4 regions of the Vibrio parahaemolyticus genome follow, and region 4 is predicted to be linked to each of the others. Evidence: predicted binding sites of a transcription regulator. Region 4 holds the regulator's gene; each other region holds the start of a gene.

Region 1 (6,063 bases), 140 kb from region 4:
ACGCGCAATTTTATCACGCTAACCTTGAGCAGGATTTTGACGGCCAAGCTTGGGCTGCGGAAAAGTTTGACAAAGTATTGCTGGACCCTGCACGAGCAGGAGCGAGTGGGATCATCGATCAAGTTTCTGCGCTTGGCGCTCAGCGTGTAGTTTATGTTTCTTGTAATCCTGCTACCCTTGCAAGGGACAGTCAGAGCTTGCTAGAGCAAGGCTATCAACTAACCAAATTAGGTATGCTGGACATGTTCCCTCATACCAGCCATCTAGAATCGATGGCACTGTTTGAAAAGTCTTAACTTTTAAGACTTTGGCCGCTTACTTGTGGTGGGCGGTCATAAAGCCAACACTCAACGTGGAGGCAAAGAACTAACCTGGACGGTGTTAGTCAAACCACACAAATATAATAATTAGGATGATGAGATGGTTGCGGTAAGAAGCGCGCATTTAAACCAAAATGAACAGTTTGAACTTGAAAACTGGGTGGCTAGCCTAGGACAAGAGAAAAGCACAGCATCACGCTTAATCGAAGTTTATCGAGATTGCCAAACGATTTTGGCGGGTCACGAACAAGCCGAACTCCTGTTGTGGCGTGGACGAGAGATGATCGAAATTCTGATCACCTTGTCGATGGACAAAGCAACATTAGTGGCGGCTCAACTGTTTCCTTTGGTTTCAAGTGGTGCTTTCAACAGAGAACTTCTTGAAGAAAAATACAGCAAAGAAATCATTAAGCTCATTGATGGCGTAGAAGAAATGGCCGCTATCGGTCAGCTTAACGTCACGATGGAAGGCAGCGCTGCGTCGTCTCAAGTAGACAACGTTCGTCGCATGCTGCTTGCCATGGTGGATGATTTTCGTTGCGTTGTCATCAAGCTAGCAGAACGAATTTGCAACCTTATTGAAGTCAAAAAAGCACCGGACGAAGTTCGACGTGCTGCGGCGAAAGAGTGTGCCAACATTTATGCTCCACTGGCTAACCGCCTAGGTATCGGTCAGCTTAAGTGGGAAATCGAAGACTACGCTTTCCGTTATCAACAACCGGACACTTACAAGCAAATTGCAAAGCAGCTTGCTGAGCGTCGTATTGTCCGTGAGCAATACATCAAAGATTTTGTCGAAGACTTATCTCAAGAGATGAAAGCTTGTGGCATTAATGCCGAAGTAAGTGGTCGTCCTAAACACATCTACAGCATTTGGCGAAAAATGCAGAAGAAGAGTTTGGCGTTTGATGAATTGTTTGACGTGCGTGCAGTACGTATCATCGCCGACAAACTGCAAGATTGTTACGCTGCGTTAGGTGTGGTTCATACCAAATACAAGCACTTACCGAGTGAGTTCGACGACTACGTTGCAAACCCAAAACCAAACGGTTACCAATCGATTCACACCGTGATTCTTGGCCCTGAAGGCAAAACCATCGAGATTCAAATTCGTACCAAGCAAATGCACGAAGAATCTGAACTGGGCGTTGCCGCGCACTGGAAATACAAAGAAGGTGCGAGCAGTCGCAGTGGTTACGATGAGAAAATTACCTGGCTGCGTAAACTATTGGATTGGCAAGAAGAAATGTCCGATTCTGGTGAGATGTTGGATGAGCTCCGAAGCCAAGTCTTCGATGACCGCGTCTACGCATTTACACCTCGCGGCGATGTTGTCGACTTACCAATGGGGGCAACACCACTAGACTTTGCCTACCACATTCACTCAGAAGTCGGGCACCGTTGTATTGGCGCTAAAGTTGGTGGCCGAATCGTGCCGTTCACCCATAAACTCCACATGGGCGATCAGGTCGAAATCATCACAGCAAAAGAGCCAAACCCATCGCGAGACTGGTTAAACCCTTCACTAGGCTTTGTTCATTCAGGGCGTGCTCGTGCGAAGATCAACGCTTGGTTCCGTAAACAGAGTCGTGAGAAAAACCTCGAAGCGGGACGTGAAATCCTCGAACACGAGTTGGTGAAGATTGGTGCGACGTTAAAAGATGCAGAGCATTACGCCCTAAAACGCTTCAACGTCAACACGCCGGATGAACTCTACGTCGGTGTAGGCAGTGGCGACCTGCGTATCAATCAGATCATCAACCACATCAATGCACTGGTGAATAAACCAACGGCGGAAGAAGAGGATCAGCAAGCGCTAGAAAAACTCCAAGAAGCCGAGCACAAAGCACCAGCGCAAAGTCGCCCGAAAAAAGACGCGGTAGTAGTAGAAGGTGTTGATAACCTAATGACGCACCTAGCTCGCTGTTGTCAGCCAATTCCAGGCGATGACATTTGTGGTTACATCACCCAAGGCCGAGGCATCTCAGTGCACCGCAGTGACTGTGAACAGCTCGAAGAACTGCGTCATCACGCTCCAGAACGTATCATTGATACCGTATGGGGCAGCGGATTTGTAGGGTCATACATCCTCACCGTGCGTGTCGAAGCGATGGAGCGAGGCGGTCTATTGAAAGACATCACCACACTATTTGCCAACGAGAAAATCAAAGTAACCAGCATGAAGAGCCGTGTCGATTACCGTCGTCAGCTCGCCATCATGGATTTTGATCTTGAAGTGACCAATATTGAGGTGCTCTCTCGCGTTTCGAAACGTGTCGAGCAGATCAAGGATGTTATGTCGGTAAAACGCTTAGGCTAACTTTCACGTCGTACTTGTCACTTTTACTGCGTTTACTCCGGAGTGCCGGCCCAGGCTCATCACATAGGCGAGCTATGCTCAGGAGTCGCGAAAACTTGTTGCCTTGTCAAAGTAACAATTACTTAGTGAAAGCTGCTGAGAAAATATAATGTAGAAGGTGAGTGGTTTTGGCTGCTCACCTTTTTCTTTAGATAGAAAGGTTTACAGGAACAGAAAATGAGTCATCCAATTGAACAATTAGAACAAATCATGGCGAAGCTACGTGACCCAGAAAGCGGTTGCCCTTGGGACTTAAAACAAACCTTTGACACCATTGTTCCGCACACTATAGAAGAAACCTATGAAGTTGTGGATGCGATTCAAAATCGAGACTGGCCAAATTTAAAAGAAGAGTTGGGTGATTTGCTGTTCCAGGTGATTTTTTACAGTCAATTAGCGAAAGAGCAAGGGCTGTTCGAATTTTCGGATGTGGTCGAAACCGTGAACGAAAAACTGACGCGTCGCCATCCTCATGTTTTTTCGGATGTTGAGTTTGAGTCTGACGAGGAAATTAACGCCAACTGGGAAGCGGAAAAAGCAAAAGAAAAAGCGCAAGTAGGCAAAGCTGAAGAAAGTATCCTAGACTCAATACCAAACTCTTTACCGGCGCTTTCTCGTGCTACAAAGATTCAGAAAAAATGTGCGAAATACGGATTCGATTGGGATTCGCTTGGGCCAGTAGTCAGTAAGGTTCAAGAAGAAGTGGATGAGGTGATGGAAGAAGCGCTTCAAATCGAACCAGATGAAGAGAAAGTCGAACTTGAGTTAGGGGACTTGTTGTTTGCCACGGTCAACTTAGCACGTCATCTTGGCAAAGACCCAGAAGTGGCATTAAGCAAAGCGAACATTAAGTTTGCCAAGCGTTTTAAGCAAGTTGAAGGTAAGGTCGTGCAATCAGGAAGAACACTCACCGAGTGTACGTTGTCAGAACTCGACAATTTTTGGAATGAAGTGAAAAAAGAAGAGTGAAGTTGCAGACAAAGTAGTCACAGCGCGATTTATGGGACAAGTCTGACTCAGAACATAAATAAGCACTTTGCTTTGTCTCTACCCACTTTGATTTGAAGCAAAAAATAAAAAATTACGGTGTGATAGATTTCACGTTGTGGCGGTAAGGAGCTTCTGGTATATTTATCTCCCGTCCAGAAGCACTCCATTTCCCTCATTCAACCAATTTCAGGTTAAACATGACGACAAATTACATTTTTGTTACTGGCGGGGTTGTATCCTCTCTAGGTAAAGGTATTGCAGCAGCATCTCTTGCAGCTATTCTAGAAGCTCGTGGTCTTAAAGTGACTATGATGAAGCTTGACCCTTACATCAACGTTGATCCAGGCACAATGAGCCCAACTCAGCACGGTGAAGTGTTTGTTACGGAAGATGGCGCAGAGACTGACCTTGACCTTGGTCACTACGAGCGTTTCATCCGTACCAAGATGACCAAGCGTAACAACTTCACTGCAGGTCGTGTTTATGCCGACGTACTTCGTAAAGAACGTCGTGGTGACTACCTAGGCGCAACAATTCAAGTTATCCCTCACATCACTAACGCTATCAAAGACCGCGTAATCGCAGGTTCTGAAGGCCACGATATTGCTATCGTTGAAGTTGGTGGTACGGTAGGTGATATCGAATCGCTACCATTTATGGAAGCAATCCGTCAGCTAGCAGTAGAACTTGGCCGTGAACGCGCAATGTTCATGCATCTAACTCTTGTTCCTTACCTAGCAGCAGCTGGCGAAGTGAAAACTAAACCGACTCAGCACTCTGTTAAAGAGCTACTGTCTATCGGTATCCAACCAGACATCCTAGTTTGCCGCAGCGATCGCATGATCCCAGCGAACGAGCGTAAGAAGATTGCACTTTTCTGTAACGTTCCTGAGAAAGCGGTAATCTCAATGAAGGACGTAGATTCAATCTACAAGATCCCTCAACTTGTTAAGTCTCAAGGTCTTGATGACCTAGTGTGTACTCGTTTCGGTATTGATGCGCCAGAAGCTGACCTTTCTGAATGGGAACAGGTTATCTACGAAGAAGCGAATCCAACAGGTGAAGTAACTATCGGTATGGTCGGTAAATACATCGAACTACCAGATGCGTACAAATCTGTGAACGAAGCACTTAAGCACGCAGGCTTGAAAAACCGCCTAAACGTAACCATTAAGTACGTAGACTCTCAAGACATCGAAACTAAAGGCGTTGAGCTTCTAGAAGGTCTAGACGCTATCCTAGTTCCAGGTGGTTTCGGTGATCGTGGTGTTGAAGGCAAGATCCGTGCGGCTCAATACGCACGTGAAAACAAAGTGCCTTACCTAGGTATCTGTCTAGGTATGCAAGTTGCCCTTATCGAATACGCGCGTAACGTTGCGGGTATGGAAGGTGCACATTCAACAGAATTTAACAAAGACACGAAGTACCCTGTGGTAGGTTTGATCACAGAATGGGTTGATGAAACAGGTAACGTGGAAGAGCGTACTGAATCATCTGATCTTGGCGGTACGATGCGTCTAGGTTCTCAGCTATGTCACCTAGAAAAAGGTACAAAAGCTCGTGAACTGTACGGTAGCGCGACGATCCATGAACGTCACCGTCACCGTTACGAAGTGAACAACGTTCTTCGTCCACAAATTGAAAAAGCAGGTCTTAAAGTGTCAGGCCTATCTGCGGACAAGAAGCTAGTGGAAATGATTGAGAACCCAGCTCACCCATGGTTTGTAGCAGCTCAGTTCCACCCTGAATTCACATCGACTCCTCGCGATGGTCACCCATTGTTTGCAGGTTTCGTTAAGGCTGCGGGTCAATACTCACGCGGCGAATTCGAGAAGTAAAAGGATACGGGCGGCGGCGAAGGTTGTGCTGCTGCCCTTTAAAATTGACATTTATATTTGAAACGAGAGGAAACATTAATGTCTAAGATCGTTAAAGTTCTAGGTCGTGAAATCATCGACTCACGTGGTAACCCAACTGTAGAAGCTGAAGTACACCTAGAAGGCGGTTTCGTAGGTATGGCGGCAGCTCCATCTGGCGCATCTACTGGTTCTCGCGAAGCTCTTGAGCTACGTGACGGTGACAAAGCACGTTTCCTAGGTAAAGGTGTTCTTAAAGCAATTGAAGCTGTAAACGGCCCAATCGCTGAAGCTCTAGTTGGCAAAGACGCTAAAGACCAAGCTGCAATCGACGCAGTAATGATCGAACTAGACGGCACTGAAAACAAATCTAAATTCGGTGCGAACGCTATCCTAGCAGTTTCTCTAGCAAACGCTAAAGCTGCAGCAGCAGCTAAAGGCATGCCTCTATACGAGCACATCGCTGAGCTAAACGGTACTGCTGGTCAGTTCTCTATGCCTCTACCAATGATGAACATCATCAACGGTGGTGAGCACG
Region 2 (6,063 bases), 1.9 Mb from region 4:
CAAGGTTTTGTACACGTTTGTCTTTACTGCCCGTTATACCGACTGGAATAAACCCAGCATCTGCGATGCCTTGTTTAAGCGCAGGGAAATCAATGTCGCCTTGTACTTTTGCTATATTGATTACCAAAGGCGCGGATGCGAAGAAAGAAGGTGCTTGAGAAACTTTTTCTTGCAAAAATTCGACAGTATTTGCGATCTCATTGTCAGAAAGGTGTAAAACTGACAAAGTAAAACTGCTACCTTTAAGGTCTGGTGAATGGGTCATCGTGGACTTCTTGCCTCTGTTGAAAGAGCGTTGCCTTAAACTAGGTCTGTCATGTTATATTTCATCCTTTGACGCAGCAAGTTCTCTAGCAGGCAAATAGGCGAATTAATCTCAAATTTGCAATTAAGTTTGCGAGAATTTTACGTTTTCAACTCAATCCGTATTCAAAGCGGGTAAATCAGCATAAAAGGCGTGTCATGCTTTGTTCTATTTATAAAAGCTCGAAAAAAGAAGGTACTTATCTCTATATCCCGAAAAAGGATGATTTTTCACAGGTTCCTGACACCTTAATGCAGATGTTCGGTAAGCCTATTCCTGTCATGACGATTAAACTTGATGGTCGTAAATTGGCACAAGTAGATATCGAAAAAGTGAAGGCTTCATTACAAAATGATGGCTTCTTTCTGCAGGTTCCTCCACCGCCGGAAAACCTATTAGAAAAGTACAAAGAACAAAAAGCTCAGCAAAAGAACGAACAGTAACTCGGCTTCTTTCTGAGACTTCTGCCTTGCTCAAGGAGGGCAATATGAAAAAAATACTGGCTACAATGCTTAGCGTTGGCGTATGTACCTCAGCCTTTGCAAGTAGCGAGGGTTTTGAAGAATACTTAGATAAATTGCGTGCAGAAGCGCGTAACCAAGGTATCTCAGAGCAGGTAATCAGTGCCGCTTTCGCAAATGTTGAATACAAACCGAGAGCAGTAACAGCAGACCGCAACCAACCAGAGAAAAAACTGACGTTAGATGAATACATTCCTCGTGCAGTCCCTGAGTGGAAAGTAAAGCAAGCCAAAGCACTATACAAAGAGCACTATGCGGAGCTTAAGCGCATAGGTGATCAATACGGCGTGCAACCTCGCTTTATTGTTGCGCTCTGGGGTGTAGAAAGTAACTTTGGCAAGTTTACGGGTAACTTCCGCGTAATTGATGCGTTGTCGACGATGGCATTTGAAGGTCGTCGTGAAGAATTTTTCCGCAAAGAGACCATGGCGGCTCTGCAGATCCTTGATCAAGGCCATATCGAGCTAGATAATTTTAAAGGTTCTTGGGCTGGTGCGATGGGACAGTGTCAATTTATGCCAAGCTCTTTCCTACGTTTTGCCGCCGATGGTAACGGAGACGGAAAAAAAGACATCTGGCAATCAGAAGCGGATGTGTTTGCGTCTACCGCTAACTACTTGAGCGAGTCTGGCTGGGACGATAAGTTTACTTGGGGGCGCCAAGTGAAGGTGCCGAAAGGGATTGATCGTAGCCTAGAAGGACGCGGGGCAGAAAAAGGCAAATATCTTCAGGAGTGGAGTAAACTTGGCATCACGAAGTACGATGGCAGTCCATTACCTAAACTGAATGAAGATATCCAAGCATGGCTTATCATGCCTGACGATGAAAACGGTCGTACGTATCTGGTTTACAATAACTATAACGTACTGATGAAGTGGAACCGCTCTTACTACTTCGCGCTTGCCGTCAGCCATCTCGCTGATCGCATTTCATTCTAGTTCGTTAGTAAATACTGTTTTATAGGGGCTCTTCGGAGCCCTTTGTTTTTCCCACATTCTTATCGAGGTACTGCGTGTTATCTGAACGTGCTGCGCAAATGGTGATCTTTTCTGCATTGATCAAACATAAAAACTTTACTGCGGCGGCGAAAAGCCTTGGAGTGTCAGTATCTCACGTCAGCAAACAGCTTAGTCAGTTAGAGGAATCTCTTGGTATCAAGCTTGTTCAACGCACCACGCGTAGTTTTACGCCTACCGAAGCGGGAAAAACGTTTTATCATCATTGTGAACAAGTGGTGCAGGCGGTGAGTAGTGCGACGTTAGAAATGGAAAGCCAAAGGGATGAAGTGGCTGGGCTGGTTCGCCTCGGGTTATCTCAATCATTTGGAACGCTGCACATCATTCCTGCGATTCAAGAGCTGCGTGAGTTGTATCCACAGCTTCAAGTGGAAGTGCATTTGTTTGACTACAAGGTCGATATGCTGGCGGAAGGGCTCGATCTGTGGGTAACAAACAATGAGCACCTACCAGAGGGCTACATTGCGCAGCGTTTGACGGACTGCCAGTTTGTGGTGGCAGCATCGCCGGATTATTTGCTTAAGTATGATACTCCGACTGAGCCGAACGACTTGTCTTTGCACAACTGCTTGATCTATCGCAGTTGGGAGCGTGATTACACAGGATGGGCATTTACCAAGGGACAACAAGAGCTAAACGTCAAAGTCTCCGGCAACTACTCTGTCGATTTAGCAGAAGCTGTCCGCGACGCCGCGATTGCTGGATGGGGGATTGCGTATCTCGCTACGTATTTGCTTGGTGATGAGTTCAGAACGGGTAAGTTGATTCAACTATTGCCAGACTGGAAAGCGAGCCAGTCGATGCCATTTTATGCGGTGTACCCGAGTCGTCAGCACATGCCGAAAAAAATATCAGCCGTTATCAACTTTATTAAACAGAAAATTGGCAACCCGTGTCACTGGGATCAGCGCCTCGCACCTTACATCTCTATTCCCAAGTAGATTCATTAATAACGTTCAAGAGGTGTTTCTAGTCGATTTTCTCTAAGCAAAACATTTTTCGACTATTCAGTGGTTGTATAAGGTGATTTGTCTCACAAAATTTTTCCAAATCTAGAAACATCTTTTCCATATAGAAACAATAAAAACAAGCAAACGTTTATCTATAGCAAATTCAATTAGTTATTTGTGTGGTTAATTATTGTTCGCTTGAACTTTTCACACTGTTAACATCCTCAACTTGCGCCATTTTGAGTCCGCTATACAATCCGGTGCCTTCCATATCCCCCTTCTATCGGATTCATTTTATGAACTCAATTATTGGTATCGTAGCCATACTATTCGTAGCATGGCTACTTTCTACAAATAGAAAAAATATAAAGCTGAGAACAGTGGCGTTTGCGTTTGCTTTACAGGTGCTGTTTGCATTGTTGGTTTTATATGTACCAGCAGGACGAGATGCGCTGAATTCAGTAAGCAGCGTCGTGTCGAATTTGATCAACTACGGTCAAGAAGGCATCGTGTTTTTATTCGGTAATTTGGCGACAGGGGGCTTCACCTTTGCGATCAATGTACTGGGTATCATCGTTTTCTTCTCCTCTCTTATCTCCGGTCTTTATCACATTGGTGTGATGCCAAAAGTTATCAACTTCATTGGTGGTGGTATTCAAAAGCTTCTTGGCATTGGTCGTGCTGAGTCTTTGTCTGCAACAGCAAACATTTTTGTCGGCACTATCGAAGCGCCACTTATGGTGAAACCCTACCTAAAACACATGACTGATTCGCAGTTCTTTGCGGTAATGACAGGTGGTTTGGCGTCAGTAGCTGGTGGTACGTTGGTAGGTTATGCCTCGTTGGGTGTCGATCTTAACTACCTTATCGCTGCTGCCTTTATGTCTGCGCCCGCAGGCTTGTTGATGGCGAAAATTCTCATGCCAGAAGATGTGAACAAAGCACCAGATATCGACATTAGCCAAGTGGAAATTCCACGCGCAACTAACGTGGTTGAAGCGTTAGCCGATGGCGCAATGGCGGGTGTTCGCATCGCTGTGTCTGTAGGTGGTACGTTGTTAGCGTTCATCAGCGTAATCGCGTTGCTGAACGGCATGCTAGGTTGGGTTGGAGACCTTATTGGTACGCCACTAAGCTTTGAGCTTATCTTAGGCTACGTATTTGCACCTGTCGCATGGTTGTTAGGTGTGCCATGGGAAGAGGCGATTACGGCGGGCTCGCTTATCGGTAACAAGATCGTGGTGAACGAGTTTGTTGCTTTCATCCAACTAGCAGAAGTGAAGTCTCAGCTAAGTGCTCACTCTCAAGCTATCGTGACTTTCGCACTGTGTGGTTTTGCAAACATCTCTAGTATGGCAATGCTGATCGGCGGATTGGGTTCTTTGGTACCAGAGAAGCGTGCATTTGTTTCTAAGCATGGTTTCCGCGCGATTATTGCCGGCGTTATGGCGAACTTGATGAGTGCTTCTATTGCGGGTGTGATTTTAAGTCTGTAATTGAAATAGATATCTAAAATTAGCAAAAAGGCTCCTTGCGGAGCCTTTTTCGTACCTCAAGATTGATGTTATTGTTCAGTATGGAACTGCTCGCAAGCCAACATCGTGTTCTCAATCAAGCTTGCTACGGTCATTGGGCCAACACCACCAGGAACCGGAGTAATGAAGCTCGCGCTTTCGCGTGCTTTGTCGTATTCCACATCGCCCACTAGCTTGCCTGAATCAAGACGGTTAATGCCTACATCGACAACCACTGCGCCTTTTTTAATCCACTCGCCAGGGATGAAGTTTGGCTTACCTACCGCGACCACAACAACGTCAGCTTGACGTACGTGGCTTTCTAGATCTTTGGTAAAGCGGTGGCATGTCGTTGTTGTACAACCAGCAAGCAGCAGCTCAAGTGTCATTGGACGACCAACAATGTTTGATGCGCCAACCACAACCGCATGTTTACCACGAAGCTCGATGTTGTAACGGTCGAGTAGGGTAATGATGCCTTTAGGCGTACAAGAGCGAAGCTTAGGAATACGTTGCGCAAGACGACCAACGTTGTAAGGGTGGAAGCCATCCACGTCTTTTTCTGGATGAATACGCTCTAGAACGTGTGTGGTATCAATACCAGCAGGAAGTGGCAACTGAACTAAAATGCCGTCAATTTCGTTGTCGTTGTTCAACTCATCAATAAGAGCAAGCAGCTCCTCTTCAGATGTTGAAGCCGGAAGGTCAAACGACTTGGATACAAAGCCAACTTCTTCACAAGCGCGGCGTTTGCTGCCCACGTAAACTTGAGATGCTGGGTCTTCACCAACCAGAACAACTGCTAGGCCAGGAGCGCGTAAACCTGCTGCGACGCGAGCTTTAACACGTGCTGCAACTTCGGATCGAACAGTTTGGGAAATGAGAGTTCCGTCTATATTTTGAGCAGTCATGACTTTCCTTATAAATTAAGAAGGCAAATTATCTGCGGCGCATTGTCGCAGAAATTCTAATTAACATCCATACGCAAACGTTTGCCTTGTGGTGTTTTTGAACATTAAGCGTTTGGATGGGCTTTTTTTAGGCATTCAGATCAGAATGTTATGAAAACCCGTTGATTTACCCGTTTGAACTCGTATAATCCTGTCCCTGTAGCGCGCCCTTAGCTCAGCTGGATAGAGCACGTCCCTTCTAAGGATGTGGTCATAGGTTCGAATCCTATAGGGCGTGCCATTTATTCTAAAAAGCCCCGATAACTCTTTGAGTTTTCGGGGCTTTTGCGTTTTAGAACATTCGATATTAATCACTACGTCACCTACAACTTTTGACTGAGATTATAGCTATTGCAATCTCTAGCAATTAACATGAGCTCATATTAGTTGCTTTCCTGTTTATCTTTATGCCTGCCATGTCTAGATTTTATGAACAACACGCAGATTGTTTAGCGGAGCAATACACTTCGCTCAAGTTTGAGGATGTCCACGCGAGCTGGAGAGCTTTCTGGCCTCAAGCCAGAGATCGCGTCTTAGATGTTGGGGCTGGCTCTGGTCGAGACGCTAAATGGATGGCTGAACATGGATGTGAAGTTATTGCGATTGAGCCTGCTCAAGCGCTTCTGAGATTTGGTAAGTCTTACTGTGGTGATTCAGTTACTTGGCTTGAAGATGGGTTACCTAAGCTTGAAAAAGTCATTAATCTTGGCTTTCGCTTCGATTTAATTCTTGTCAGTGCGGTATGGATGCATCTTGCGCCTACGCACCGTGAACGCGCATTTCGCAAACTTGCGAATTTGCTAGCGCC
Region 3 (6,063 bases), 2.3 Mb from region 4:
GAACTCACCAGGGTTGTAGAAGTTCAAGATTTCACCACGGTCATCAACACCGCGAGTCAAATCATCCACAATCTTGCGTAGCTGGTCGATATGACCACCATCAGGCTTTGCCCATGCACGACCTTGAACGCCGTACACACGGCCCATGTCGTCTTCACCCTTACGGTATGGGTTATTCAACCAAGCGTCGTTTAGGTTGGCGTTCGCATCCCACGTTTTGGTGCCTAATTTACGGAAATCTTCAGCATTATCATAACCACGAATGTAGCCAAGTAGCTCAGCCACTGCTGCTTTCCAAAAACTTTTACGCGTCGTTACCAATGGGAATTGATTGTTCGCAACATCGTAGGTTAAATCCGCGTTGATTACCGTCAGGCAACGCTTACCTGTACGTTCATTTTCAACCCAAACACCTTGATCAACGATGCGTTGACACAAATCTAAATACTGTTTCACACCAATACCTTACTTCGTTTTAACTTGAGCTTTGTCTTGGTAAAGACCACGTTTGTAAGCCCAAACCATCATCAGAATACCCAACACGATCATTGGCGTTGATAGAATTTGTCCCATCGAAATATAACCACCAAATAGACCAAGCTGAGCATCCGGTTCGCGAACGAACTCGACTAAGAAGCGGAATGTACCATATCCAGCTAAAAATAGCCCTGATACCGAACCCAATGGGCGAGGCTTTTTGATGAACCAGTTCAAGATGAAAAACAGCACTACGCCTTCTAACAGCATTTCATACAGTTGCGATGGGTGACGTGGTAAAGGCCCGCCATTTGGGAAAATGATAGCCCAAGGCACATCTGTTACACGCCCCCAAAGCTCGCTGTTCATGAAGTTACCCATACGGCCCATACCCAAGCCAAATGGCACAAGAGGCGCAACAAAGTCCGCTACACCAAAGAAAGTTCGACCGTTCTTGTGTGCATACCAGAACATTGCCGTAATCACACCCAACAAACCACCGTGGAACGACATACCGCCAGTCCAAACTTTGAAGAGATACAAAGGATCATCTAAAAACAGTTCAAAGTTATAGAAGATAACGTAACCGACGCGACCACCGATGACGACCCCTAAGAAGCCCGCGAAAAGTAGATCAGAGACTTGCTCTCGAGTCCAGCCGCTGCCAGGTTTGTCAGCACGACGGTTCGCCAACCACAATGCAAACATGAAACCGACGAGGTACATCAAACCGTACCAACGAATTGAAACAGGACCAATAGAGACTAAAACCGGATCAATATTGGGAAATTGAAGGTATCCCTGAGACATAAATCATTCTCTTCTTATTTACAAATAAAACCAATATACCCAAGTCACCTCAAATGCTCGGTTCAGCGTGAATAACTTGGGAATAAACTTACAGCAGCATTGTTGCTGCAACAAACATTAAGAATATTGCGAATATTTTCTTTAATACCGCAGTAGGAAGATTGGTCGCGAGCTTCGCCCCCACTTTCGTGGTCAACATCGAAGTCATCGCAATCGCAAGTAACGCAGGAAGGTAAACATAACCAACACTGTACGCAGGTAAACCTTCAACCTTATAGCCGTGCAAAATAAAGCCGATCATGCCAGAGATGGCGATGATGCAGCCACAAACTGACGATGAGCCGACCGCTTTACGCATTTCTACGCCGTGCTTGTTGAGAAAAGGCACAGATAAAGAACCACCACCAATACCAGCTAAGCTCGAAACCACACCAATTCCCGTTCCGTACATCATAGTGACCGGACTACTCGGCATTGGCTTCTCACTTTTTACTTTAATGGATCGGAACATCTGTACAGCTAGACACAGTACAATGACACCAAATACTTTCGGCAAGTAATGAGTTGGGATCCATTCGGCAATGTTGGCACCAACAAAGCCGCCAATCACCACTCCGGGCATTAGCCACTTCACAACAAACATATCTACGTTGCCAAGTTTAAGATGGTTGAGAGCAGAAGAACCTGATGTAACGATGATGCTTGCCAGAGATGTCGCAAGCGCCATGTGCATGCTCATTTCTGGAGAAATGCCCGCCCAAGGCAGCAAAAATAACAACGCAGGTACGACGATTAATCCGCCCCCAATGCCGAGTAGCCCCGCCATCACACCAACAAAAGCGCCCAGCGCCAGCAATAACAAAAATAAAGAGACGGTCACGATTACCTACTTTTTCCCTGCACGAACGAAGCCTGCAAAACCTTGTTGGATAAAGAAATCATGCATCATTTGATGAATCTCCTCTCCGTACGATTTTGTCATCGCCTGTTCTGCTAGTTTTTCTAGTTCCTGTTGTTGGCTATGACGAATCAAATACTTCACCTTAGCCACGTTAGATGTGTTCATACTTAAGCTGGTGTATCCCAACCCAAGTAATAAGAGCGCACCAAATGGATCACCGGCTAATTCACCGCAGATGCACACTGGCACATGATATTTATCGCACACGTCATGAATCTGTTTGAGTGCTAACAGCACTGCCGGATGCATGGATTCATAGACATCAGCGACGCGGGAATTGTTCCGATCCACCGCCAGTAAATACTGAGTTAAGTCGTTAGTACCAACAGAGACAAAATCCACTCGATGCGCGATGGCAGGAAGCAGATATACCATCGATGGTACTTCGATCATCACCCCGACCTTTGGAGCCTGGATACACTCATCAAGCAAGACAACTTCGCTGTAGGCTTGGTTGATCAGCGTCATCGCATCATCCAGCTCTTTAATACCAGATACCATGGGTAACAAGATACTTAAATTACCACTTTCAGCACTGGCTCTTAGCATCGCACGCAATTGAATCAAAAAGATATCAGGATGATCTAACGTAAAGCGAATCCCGCGCCAACCTAAAAACGGATTGTCCTCTTCGATTGGCAGGTATGGCAATGGTTTATCACCACCGATGTCCAGAGTACGCATCACCACGCGTTGGTTCGAGTAGCTGTTTAATATTGCTCGATATTGATGATACTGCTCATCTTCCGATGGAAAGTGATGTTGAAGTAAAAATGCAATTTCAGTTCGATATAAACCGACACCATCGACGCCCGTATTAATGGCAATGTTGCTATCGGCACTGAGACCCGCATTCAGCATCACTTCAATGTGCTGGTTATCTAACGTTACGGCAGGTAACGCGAGATCTTTATTGACCATCGCGAAGAGCTCTGACTCTTCACTAACCAAACTGCGATACTCACGCAACAGCTGACGGTTGGGCTCTAGAAAAATCTCGCCCGTATAGCCATCAACGATGCCTAATTTGCCGTTAACCACATCCGTATTGATGTTAGCGCCCATAACGGCCGGCACACCCAATGCGCGCGAAAGAATTGCAGCGTGTGAGTTTGCGCCCCCTTCAAGCGAAACGACCGCTAATAAATGTTCTTTCGGCACCGATGCTAACAAAGTCGCAGTAAGCTCATTGGCCACTAAGATGATAGGACGATCGATGGCCGCATTCTCTTGCTCACTGTTGTGCAGAAAATACAGCAACCTTTGCCCCAACTCTCGGATATCTTGTGCTCGTTCACGCAAATAGACATCTGACATACGAGCAAAGCGGTTTGAATAAGTTTCGACTACCTGACGCAGCGCCCAATCCGCTCGATCGCCTTTTTCAATCTGTTTCTTAAGATCGCCGCGCAACATTGGATCATTGAGCAAGTGGGTAAACAAATCGAATATCGCTAACGCATCTTTATTGATTTCGCTGTCGAACTTTTTCCGCATCCGGCGGAAATCATTCAGCGCACGCTCAATCGCTACCAGCAGCAGCTCTTGCTCTCGCTCTTTATCCAGCGTGGAAGACGGGAATACGTCCGACAAACTCGGCTGCGTGTTGTCAAACCAAAACTCTCCGATGGCGACACCCGTTGATGCAGGCAAGCCTTTAAGAACCGTCGGTTTTGAGGCTAATTGCCAATGACCGAAACTTTGCGCGTGAGCGATGATCACGGCTAACTGCGCAGATAAGGTCACTAAGAAAGATTCTTCCATCTCACTAAACAATCGTGGCGTCTTTTGCTGAATGACTAATACACCTAATACTTGTTTGCGATGGATGATTGGAGTGGCGAGGAAAGAGTGATAAACCTGTTCACCAAGCTGCGGGAAAAATTTAAATTCAGGGTGTTTTGAAGCTTCTGCGAGATTAAGAGGTTCTGCGCTGCGTTTAACGAGACCAACTAAACCTTCATTGAAATTAATGTGGATGCTATCGCCTTCAAAAATAAGGCCTTGAGTTGCCATCAACTCAAGGCGCTGCATTTCTTCATTGGCGAGATAGATAGTACAACACTCAGTGCGAAGGGCGGCACAAGTCTCTTTTACCAATATATCGAGAGCCAGATGCACATCATCGACTCTGGAGACTTTCTCAACTATTTCCCTTAGCTGGCTGAGCATGACTATCCTCTACGTTGTTGCTTTTTTCTTTTCCCTTTCGCTTTTCTCTCTCGAAAAGGCATGGCTAAAGATGCAAACTCTTTCATCGCTCGACGATAAACATCACGCTTGAAAGAAACAACTTGCCTAACTGGATACCAATAGCTCACCCAGCGCCAACCATCAAATTCAGGGGATTTCCCGCGCTGCATATTGATGCGCGATTCATCGCATTCCAATCGCAGCAGAAACCATTTCTGTTTTTGGCCGATACAAACAGGCTTGGAGTCCCAACGCACCAATCGCTTTGGTAGTTTATATCTTAACCAATGACGACTTGTTGCAATGATCTTAACGTCTTTTTTCGTTAATCCGACTTCTTCATACAACTCCCTGAACATCGCCTGTTCAGGTGTTTCACCTTCGTCAATCCCACCTTGTGGAAATTGCCATGAGTGTTGCCCGTATCGTTTAGCCCAGAAGACCTGACCATGGTTATTACATATCACAATACCAACATTCAGTCGGTAACCATCGCCATCTATCACTGGCTAACCTCTATGAATAATTTTTTATTACCGTGATTTTTCCACATATCCCCATTACTAGCAAACTTACTGATGTGATATGAGCAAGATTTATTACCTTTTCACCGTTATTGGATATCTTTTAATCAAATTAAAGTTTATCAACACAAGAGTGAGACATTGCCCACATTTATTCACCTTTTCTGTGAATAACTTTGTGAAGAATTCCATATCAACTCCGATTTTCAATCAAAAGCATTATTCTCTTACTCATCAATAAAAATAACGAACCACCATAACTCAATGATAAATATAAACTTAAAAACAAACCTGGTGATAAAACGATCTTGTCAATTCTGATGATCTTTTCACCAAACCTAGATCGGTCAAAGATCAACCGATCGGTTATTTATCCACACATTCATCCTCTAACTTCATGACATCTACATAAAATCAAGCCTAAAAACGTTTCAAAACCCCTGTTTATTCATCCAGCCCATCAGTAGATCCACTTATATGCACCTATATCTGTGGATAAGTTATGAATTGATCATTCTTAATCCATCTCGATGAAATCTTGGACAGTAGATTTTGTTGAAATTTGTTAGACTAGGATTTTTCCATTGTCATGCAGTTATTATGAAACCAGAACCACAATCAGAAGCGGAGTTAATGGAACGCGCTCACGATATTGCCGGACTCAGTTTTGCGGAATTAGCGGACGAAGCAGGGATGACCGTTCCAGAAAACCTCAAACGCGATAAAGGCTGGGTGGGACAATTGCTGGAATGGCATTTGGGCGCTCCTGCGGGTAGCAAACCTCAACAAGACTTTTCCAAACTTGGTATCGAGTTAAAGAGCATTCCAATTGGCTACAACGGACGACCGTTAGAAACCACATTTGTATGCGTTGCACCCTTAACTGGTGTTCAAGGACTGACATGGGAAACCAGCCATGTGCGCAATAAGCTCTCGCGTGTATTGTGGGTTCCTGTAGAAGGTGAACGAGAAATCCCCCTTGCCGAGCGTCGTGTAGGGACACCTCTTATTTGGTCGCCAGATAAAGAAGAAGAGCAGATCTTACGAAATGACTGGGAAGAACTGATGGAAATGATCGTCTTTGGCAAATTTGATCAA
Region 4 (6,063 bases):
GCAAACGCCTTGGACTGGCGAGCTAGCTATGAAATTGTGGGAAGAAGCGGGTTTGCCAAAAGGCGTGATCAACCTTGTTCAAGGTGCGAAGGAAACCGGTATTGCGTTGGCTGATGCGAAAGGTATTGATGGCATTCTGTTTACGGGCAGTGCGAACACGGGTCACATTCTGCATCGTCAGTTTGCAGGTCAACCAGGCAAGATGTTAGCGCTAGAAATGGGCGGCAACAACCCGATGGTCATCTCTGATAACTACGGTGATTTGGATGCAACGGTGTACACCATCATCCAATCGGCATTCATCAGTGCTGGTCAACGTTGTACTTGTGCTCGTCGTTTATACGTGCCGTTTGGTGAGAAAGGGGATGCTCTGATCACTAAGCTGGTGGAAGCGACGAAAAACATTCGCATGGATCAACCATTCGCAGAACCTGCGCCATTTATGGGCCCACAAATCTCTGTGGCTGCGGCGAAGTTCATACTTGATGCGCAAGCAAACCTGCAATCTCTAGGCGGTGAAAGCTTGATTGAAGCGAAAGCAGGAGAGGCGGCGTTTGTTTCTCCTGGCATCATCGATGTGACTAACATTGCCGAGTTGCCAGATGAAGAATACTTCGGACCGCTGCTGCAAGTCGTGCGCTATGAAGGTTTGGATAAAGCCGTAGAGCTGGCGAATGACACGCGCTTTGGCCTGTCGGCAGGTCTTGTATCAACAGACGATCAAGAATGGGAATACTTTGTTGACCACATTCGCGCAGGCATCGTAAACCGCAACCGTCAATTGACGGGCGCAAGTGGTGACGCACCGTTTGGTGGCCCAGGTGCATCAGGCAACCTTCGTCCAAGCGCGTACTACGCGGCGGATTACTGTGCTTACCCTATGGCATCCATGGAAGGGCAGGAGACGGAATTACCTGCGACATTGAGCCCTGGCGTGACGCTTTAAGTTTCAACAATAACAGGGTCACGACCATGCATCGTGGCCCAATGTGCTGACGCATCATTTAGGTTTGGGTAGTACGCGTTGGCATTACACGGCAAGTGAGCACAGACTCAAAAAGCGTGTTTGACTGACTGACTGACATTTACCGTCACAGGTTGATGGTTGCTCGTTCATTATTCTGGACAGCTTTTGGGCTGTGAACGAGCGACCACACTCTTATCTTAATCCTACATCTCGTAACAAGGAGTCGTTATGACGCCCGATGTGTTATTTGAATCGCTATGGCAAGACTACATCCAACGTCTTTGTCCTTCTGCTGCTAAGGTGCATCAGCTTCTACAAGAAGATGAGGCTCTGATTAATGATCATATTGCTTTACGCACTTTCAATGTTGAACCGCTAGGTATCGAGACATTGGCGAAACCGTTTTTAGCTGCTGGCTATAAAGCGTGTGGGGACTACGTATTTGAGAGCAAAAAACTGGTCGCAAAACATTATGAGCACCCAGATCCGAATCAGCCTAAAGTCTTCATCAGTGAGCTGAAAGTCGAAGAGTGTTCGCCAGAGCTGCAAGATATTGTGGCGAAACTGGTTGCGCAAGTGGATGCTGAAAAACTGTCGGGCAGTGCATTTCTGCATGGCGGTCGCTTATGGGATCTAAGCTTTGCTGATTACCAAACGTTGGCTAAAGAGAGCGAGTATGCGTCTTGGCTGGCCGCGCACGGTTATGGTGCTAATCACTTTACGGTGAGTGTGAATCAGCTGAATCAACACGATGAAGTCAAACAGGTTAACGACCATCTTCGTCAGGCAGGGTTTGTGATCAATGAGTCGGGCGGTGAGGTGAAAGGCTCACCAGACGTGTTGCTTGAGCAATCGTCGACGATGGCAGACAAAGTGCCAGTGACCTTCGAAGAAGGTTCGGAAATTATCCCAGGTGGCTTTTACGAGTTTGCTAAACGTTACCCAATGGAGAATGGCGAGTTGTATCCAGGCTTTGTTGCAGCATCAGCAGACAAAATTTTTGAAAGTACTAATGGCTAAACGCCATGGAATACCTCGGGCTAACGTTGTTGTTTGTTAGCCTCTTGCGACCTAGGGTTTGACTGAGTTGCAAGGTAAATAACAAGGTAAATAAAAAGCCACCAATGTCGCCATTGGTGGCTTTTATAATTTTGTTCGTGTCACTCTAAATTGAGATTAACGAGTACCGTAAACAACGATAGTTTTACCGTGCGCAGAGATTAGGTTCTGCTCTTCTAGCATCTTCAAGATACGACCTACTGTCTCACGAGAACAGCCAACGATTTGACCGATTTCTTGACGAGTGATCTTGATTTGCATGCCGTCTGGGTGAGTCATCGCATCTGGTTGTTTAGCAAGGTTCAGAAGCGTCTGAGCGATACGACCAGTTACGTCTAGGAACGCTAGGTCACCCACTTTTTGGCTAGTTACTTGAAGACGACGAGCCATCTGCGCAGAAAGACGCATTAGGATGTCTGGGTTTACTTGGATAAGCTGACGGAATTTCTTGAAAGAAATTTCAGCAACTTCACAAGGAGATTTAGCGCGAACCCAAGCTGTACGCTCTTGGTCTTCTTCGAATAGACCAAGTTCACCAATAAAGTCACCTTGGTTTAGGTAAGAAAGAATCATTTCCTTACCTTCTTCGTCCTTGATAAGAACCGCAACAGAGCCTTTAACGATGTAGTACAACGTTTCAGCTTTTTCACCTGCGTGAATTAGCGTGCTCTTTGATGGGTACTTATGAATATGACAGTGTGAAAGAAACCACTCTAATGTTGGGTCGGTTTGAGGTTTACCTAGAACCATAATATCTCACTTCCTCTGCAGGGTACGCTTGCGCTATCCATATTTTAGCTAAGCCTGAATTAGGCTTACTAGAATAAGAGCACTTTTTATATGCTGCAAGCTCTCTTGTGTTTCGGTAAGAAATAGTATCCTTTTTCGAAAACGATTTCTTGATTTTAATCGTGCCATGATTGAGATTTTGTAAGCAAAACTGTGCACATGATCACGGTATGAAAAGTAAACATCTAGCCCGCTACGTTTTTAGCCAATTTTTCCTGTTTCAATCAGCTGTTGTAGGATAGGCCTAACTATGAGCTCCATTGCAAAGCTCATTTTGCCGCCTGGCACAACAATGGTGTTGTGGCGCGACATAAATGAGCCATCAATCATGGCCAGCAGATATGGGAAGTCGACATTCTTAATGCCACGCAGACGAATCACCACAAAGCTTTCATCTAAACTCGGAATGCCTTTGGCGTTAAGCGGGTTGGAGGTATCGACGGTTGGGACGCGTTGAAAGTTGATGTGAGTACGAGAAAACTGCGGAGTGATGTAATTGAGGTAATCGTCCATTGAGCGCACGATTGAGTCCATCACCGCTTCACGCGAATGGCCGCGATCGCGAGTGTCGCGCACGAATTTTTGGATCCACTCTAAGTTTACAATTGGCACCATGCCAATTAAGAAGTCCACATGCTGAGCAACATTAACATCGCCATCAACCACACCACCATGCAGCCCTTCATAAAACAGCACGTCGCTGTTTTCAGGTAAGTCTTGCCATGGTGTAAATGTGCCTGGCATTTGATTGTAGGGAACTGCTTCGTCAAACGTATGCAGATAACGGCGCACGCTGCCAGTGCCGTCATGACCGAACTTACGGAAAAACTCTTCTAATCCCGGGAAGTCATTCGCTTGCGGACCAAAGTAACTGATATGTCGGCCTTGCTCGCGGGCTTTGCGAATTTCGATGTCCATTTCAGGGCGAGTAAAGCGATGGAAGCTGTCTCCTTCCACCCATGCCGGCCTGATGTTCATCATATTGAACATCTTGCGGAATGCTTCAGACGTCGTGGTTGTGCCGGCACCGGATGAACCAGTAACCGCAATGATTGGGTGTTTAGCTGACATGACAAACCTTGTCGAAAATTACGTACCTGTAAAGTGCAGCAGCGAACCGCTGCACGGTCGATAACCCACTATAGCATGTAACAACGACTTGTCATCGAGTGGGATACGGTAAAAATGTGAACGTGCTAAAACTTTGCTTTGAGTTGAATATCAACCGTTTCATGCAGTTCTGAGAACACGATGACGGCTTCACCTTTTTCTAGTTGCGTCTTCACTTGATCGATTTTGTTTTGCAGTGAAATTTCAACCGCGCCATAGTCGGTGCCTTCGCGTAGCACGAACTCACGAATTAGATTTTCCAGTGTTTCTGGCGCGATGTCTTGCCAAGGAATGATCATAAATACCTCAAACTTTTATGATGAAAGGCTAGTTTACTGTGTTCGCGGTTTGGATACAGCTGAAAGGTACTCTGCCGCGACACTTTCGTAGTACGCGGGCAGGGCTTCCTCTAACCAGAACTTTGGTTTTAATGCAGTACCAGTCAGAAAACCAACGTGTCCGCCGTGCTCAAACAGACGGTAATCAATGTTATCTGGCAGAACAAATTTGGGGATCACCTCTTCGGTCATGAACGGGTCGTCTTTGGCGTGGATGATCAAAGTTGGCAAGGTGATCTGCTGTAACTTGCTCAATCCTGAGCATTGATCGTAATAATCTTGTGCATCCTTAAAACCATGCAGAGGTGCAGTGATCAAGTCATCAAATTCGTACAGACGAGTGACGCGCTTGATGGAGTTGTACGACAGCGCCAATTCGCCATGCAGTAAATGATGTTTTTGTAGAGCATTCCTTTTGAGCGAAGAGAGTAGGTAACGGCGATACACTTTGGAAAAGCCCTGCTCAATTCGATTGGCACAAGCCGCCAAATCCAGTGGTGCAGAGACGATGGTGGCCGCTTTTAAAATCGGGTCATCTTTGTATTGGGCTAAGTAGTTCGCCAGCATATTGCCCCCAAGGGAGATGCCGACGGCGACTTTTGGATTGTTTGGAAAGCGCAGATGGAGGTGTTCCAAAAAGAAGCGAGCGTCCGTTACTTCTCCTGAATGGTATGCGCGAGCTTTTTTGTTCGGTTTGCCGCTACAGCCACGAAAATGCATCATCACCGATAACCAACCAGATTTCGCAAACGCATTCATCAGGCCGTTTGCATACGGGCTGTAGAAGCATCCTTCCAAGCCATGAAACAAAACGAAGATGGGTTTGTTCTGCGCGGGTTCTTTGGTGGGATCTTCACTCCAAGCGAGATCGAGGAAGTCGCCATCGTCGGTATCCAGCGTCTGCCAAATAGGCGTAAACAGCGCTTTTTTACGAATAAAGCGCGGTAAAAGGGTCTGAAGGTGCGGGTTCTTGATCCCGGCGGCTGCGAAAAATTGTGTCATACCTAACTGCTCTTATATGGTCCTTCATGTCAGTTGAAGAACTTATTAATATAATCCTTTATAAAGATTATAGGTATTCTACAGCGTTATGAGTGTTTTGGTGGGTGAATGTTTGGCACAGGGATAGCAAAGGCTTGTTGCAAATGCTCTCCACCAAGCTGACGACAGTATCTGAGCGTGAGTGGATCGCCATCGTTTTTAATCAGTGTAAGTGAGTTAATACAGTCGACCAAATCGGCTTGTTGTTGCTTTTCGAGTTGCAGTTCAAACTGCAGGCTTTCTCGATATAACGCATCGTTCACTTGGGATTTTAGATGACGTCGCAGGTCGCGAAAAGAGTGCAGCAGCGTTTCACTACGGCCAAGACAGCTTTGGACTAAGTGCCAGTCTTTCTCTTGGAAGATAAGCTGCTGCTCGTCGAGCCAACGGAGCAGCAGTAATAGATTCACGTTACCGTGGTAATTGTTTTGCAATGATAAACACGCTTCTTTTACTTCTCGCACGCCATAAAACTGCAGGCTGAACTGCCAAAGGTGTTCTAGGGTAAGAGTGTATTCCGCGTGTTTGTTTGTCATTGGTTAAACTCTAGCTCCATCTGCTCCAGTTCTTCCTGAGCAGACATCCATTCCATTTCCACTTCTTCAAGTTCTGATTTGCTCGAAGCTTGAAGGGCCAGCACTTCATTTAGTTTAGCTTTATTTTCGGCTTCATACAGTGAGTTATCCGCCAATTGTTCTTCAGCCTCTGCCAGTGCTACACCTAACTTATCCATTTTATTTTCTAATTGTGTCAGGGTTT

The links. The regulator CRP, encoded in region 4, controls carbon source genes, mostly activating them, when cyclic AMP is high. The targets are predictions, from matches to a motif close to TGTGANNNNNNTCACA.
Positions count from the first base shown of each region.
Region 1: pyrG (CTP synthase) is a predicted target of CRP. The motif match lies at 3,767-3,782, and genes of this name have one in related genera.
Region 2: DYB02_RS05710 (NupC/NupG family nucleoside CNT transporter) is a predicted target of CRP. The motif match lies at 2,864-2,879, and genes of this name have one in related genera.
Region 3: rppH (RNA pyrophosphohydrolase) is a predicted target of CRP. The motif match lies at 5,100-5,115, and genes of this name have one in related genera.

Region 1 covers NZ_UHIL01000001.1:2,893,410-2,899,472, reverse strand. Annotated here, with positions in the region: gene rlmD (23S rRNA (uracil(1939)-C(5))-methyltransferase RlmD) at 1-296, shown strand, start outside; gene relA (GTP diphosphokinase) at 421-2,640, shown strand; gene mazG (nucleoside triphosphate pyrophosphohydrolase) at 2,857-3,648, shown strand; gene pyrG (CTP synthase) at 3,867-5,507, shown strand; gene eno (phosphopyruvate hydratase) at 5,586-6,063, shown strand, end outside.
Region 2 covers NZ_UHIL01000001.1:1,102,419-1,108,481, forward strand. Annotated here, with positions in the region: gene minC (septum site-determining protein MinC) at 1-265, opposite strand, end outside; gene DYB02_RS05695 (YcgL domain-containing protein) at 463-747, shown strand; gene DYB02_RS05700 (lytic murein transglycosylase) at 792-1,763, shown strand; gene DYB02_RS05705 (LysR family transcriptional regulator) at 1,838-2,782, shown strand; gene DYB02_RS05710 (NupC/NupG family nucleoside CNT transporter) at 3,088-4,287, shown strand; gene folD (bifunctional methylenetetrahydrofolate dehydrogenase/methenyltetrahydrofolate cyclohydrolase FolD) at 4,356-5,216, opposite strand; tRNA gene DYB02_RS05720 (tRNA-Arg) at 5,420-5,496, shown strand; gene DYB02_RS05725 (class I SAM-dependent methyltransferase) at 5,663-6,063, shown strand, end outside.
Region 3 covers NZ_UHIL01000001.1:727,303-733,365, reverse strand. Annotated here, with positions in the region: gene DYB02_RS03760 (thymidylate synthase) at 1-456, opposite strand, end outside; gene lgt (prolipoprotein diacylglyceryl transferase) at 466-1,287, opposite strand; gene DYB02_RS03750 (sulfite exporter TauE/SafE family protein) at 1,376-2,167, opposite strand; gene ptsP (phosphoenolpyruvate--protein phosphotransferase) at 2,174-4,420, opposite strand; gene rppH (RNA pyrophosphohydrolase) at 4,423-4,947, opposite strand; gene mutH (DNA mismatch repair endonuclease MutH) at 5,566-6,063, shown strand, end outside.
Region 4 covers NZ_UHIL01000001.1:3,035,929-3,041,991, reverse strand. Annotated here, with positions in the region: gene astD (succinylglutamate-semialdehyde dehydrogenase) at 1-946, shown strand, start outside; gene DYB02_RS15580 (DUF1338 domain-containing protein) at 1,196-1,987, shown strand; gene crp (cAMP-activated global transcriptional regulator CRP) at 2,144-2,776, opposite strand; gene DYB02_RS15570 (phosphoribulokinase) at 3,017-3,886, opposite strand; gene DYB02_RS15565 (YheU family protein) at 4,012-4,224, opposite strand; gene DYB02_RS15560 (hydrolase) at 4,258-5,265, opposite strand; gene DYB02_RS15555 (TIGR02444 family protein) at 5,352-5,840, opposite strand; gene DYB02_RS15550 (ABC transporter ATP-binding protein) at 5,837-6,063, opposite strand, start outside.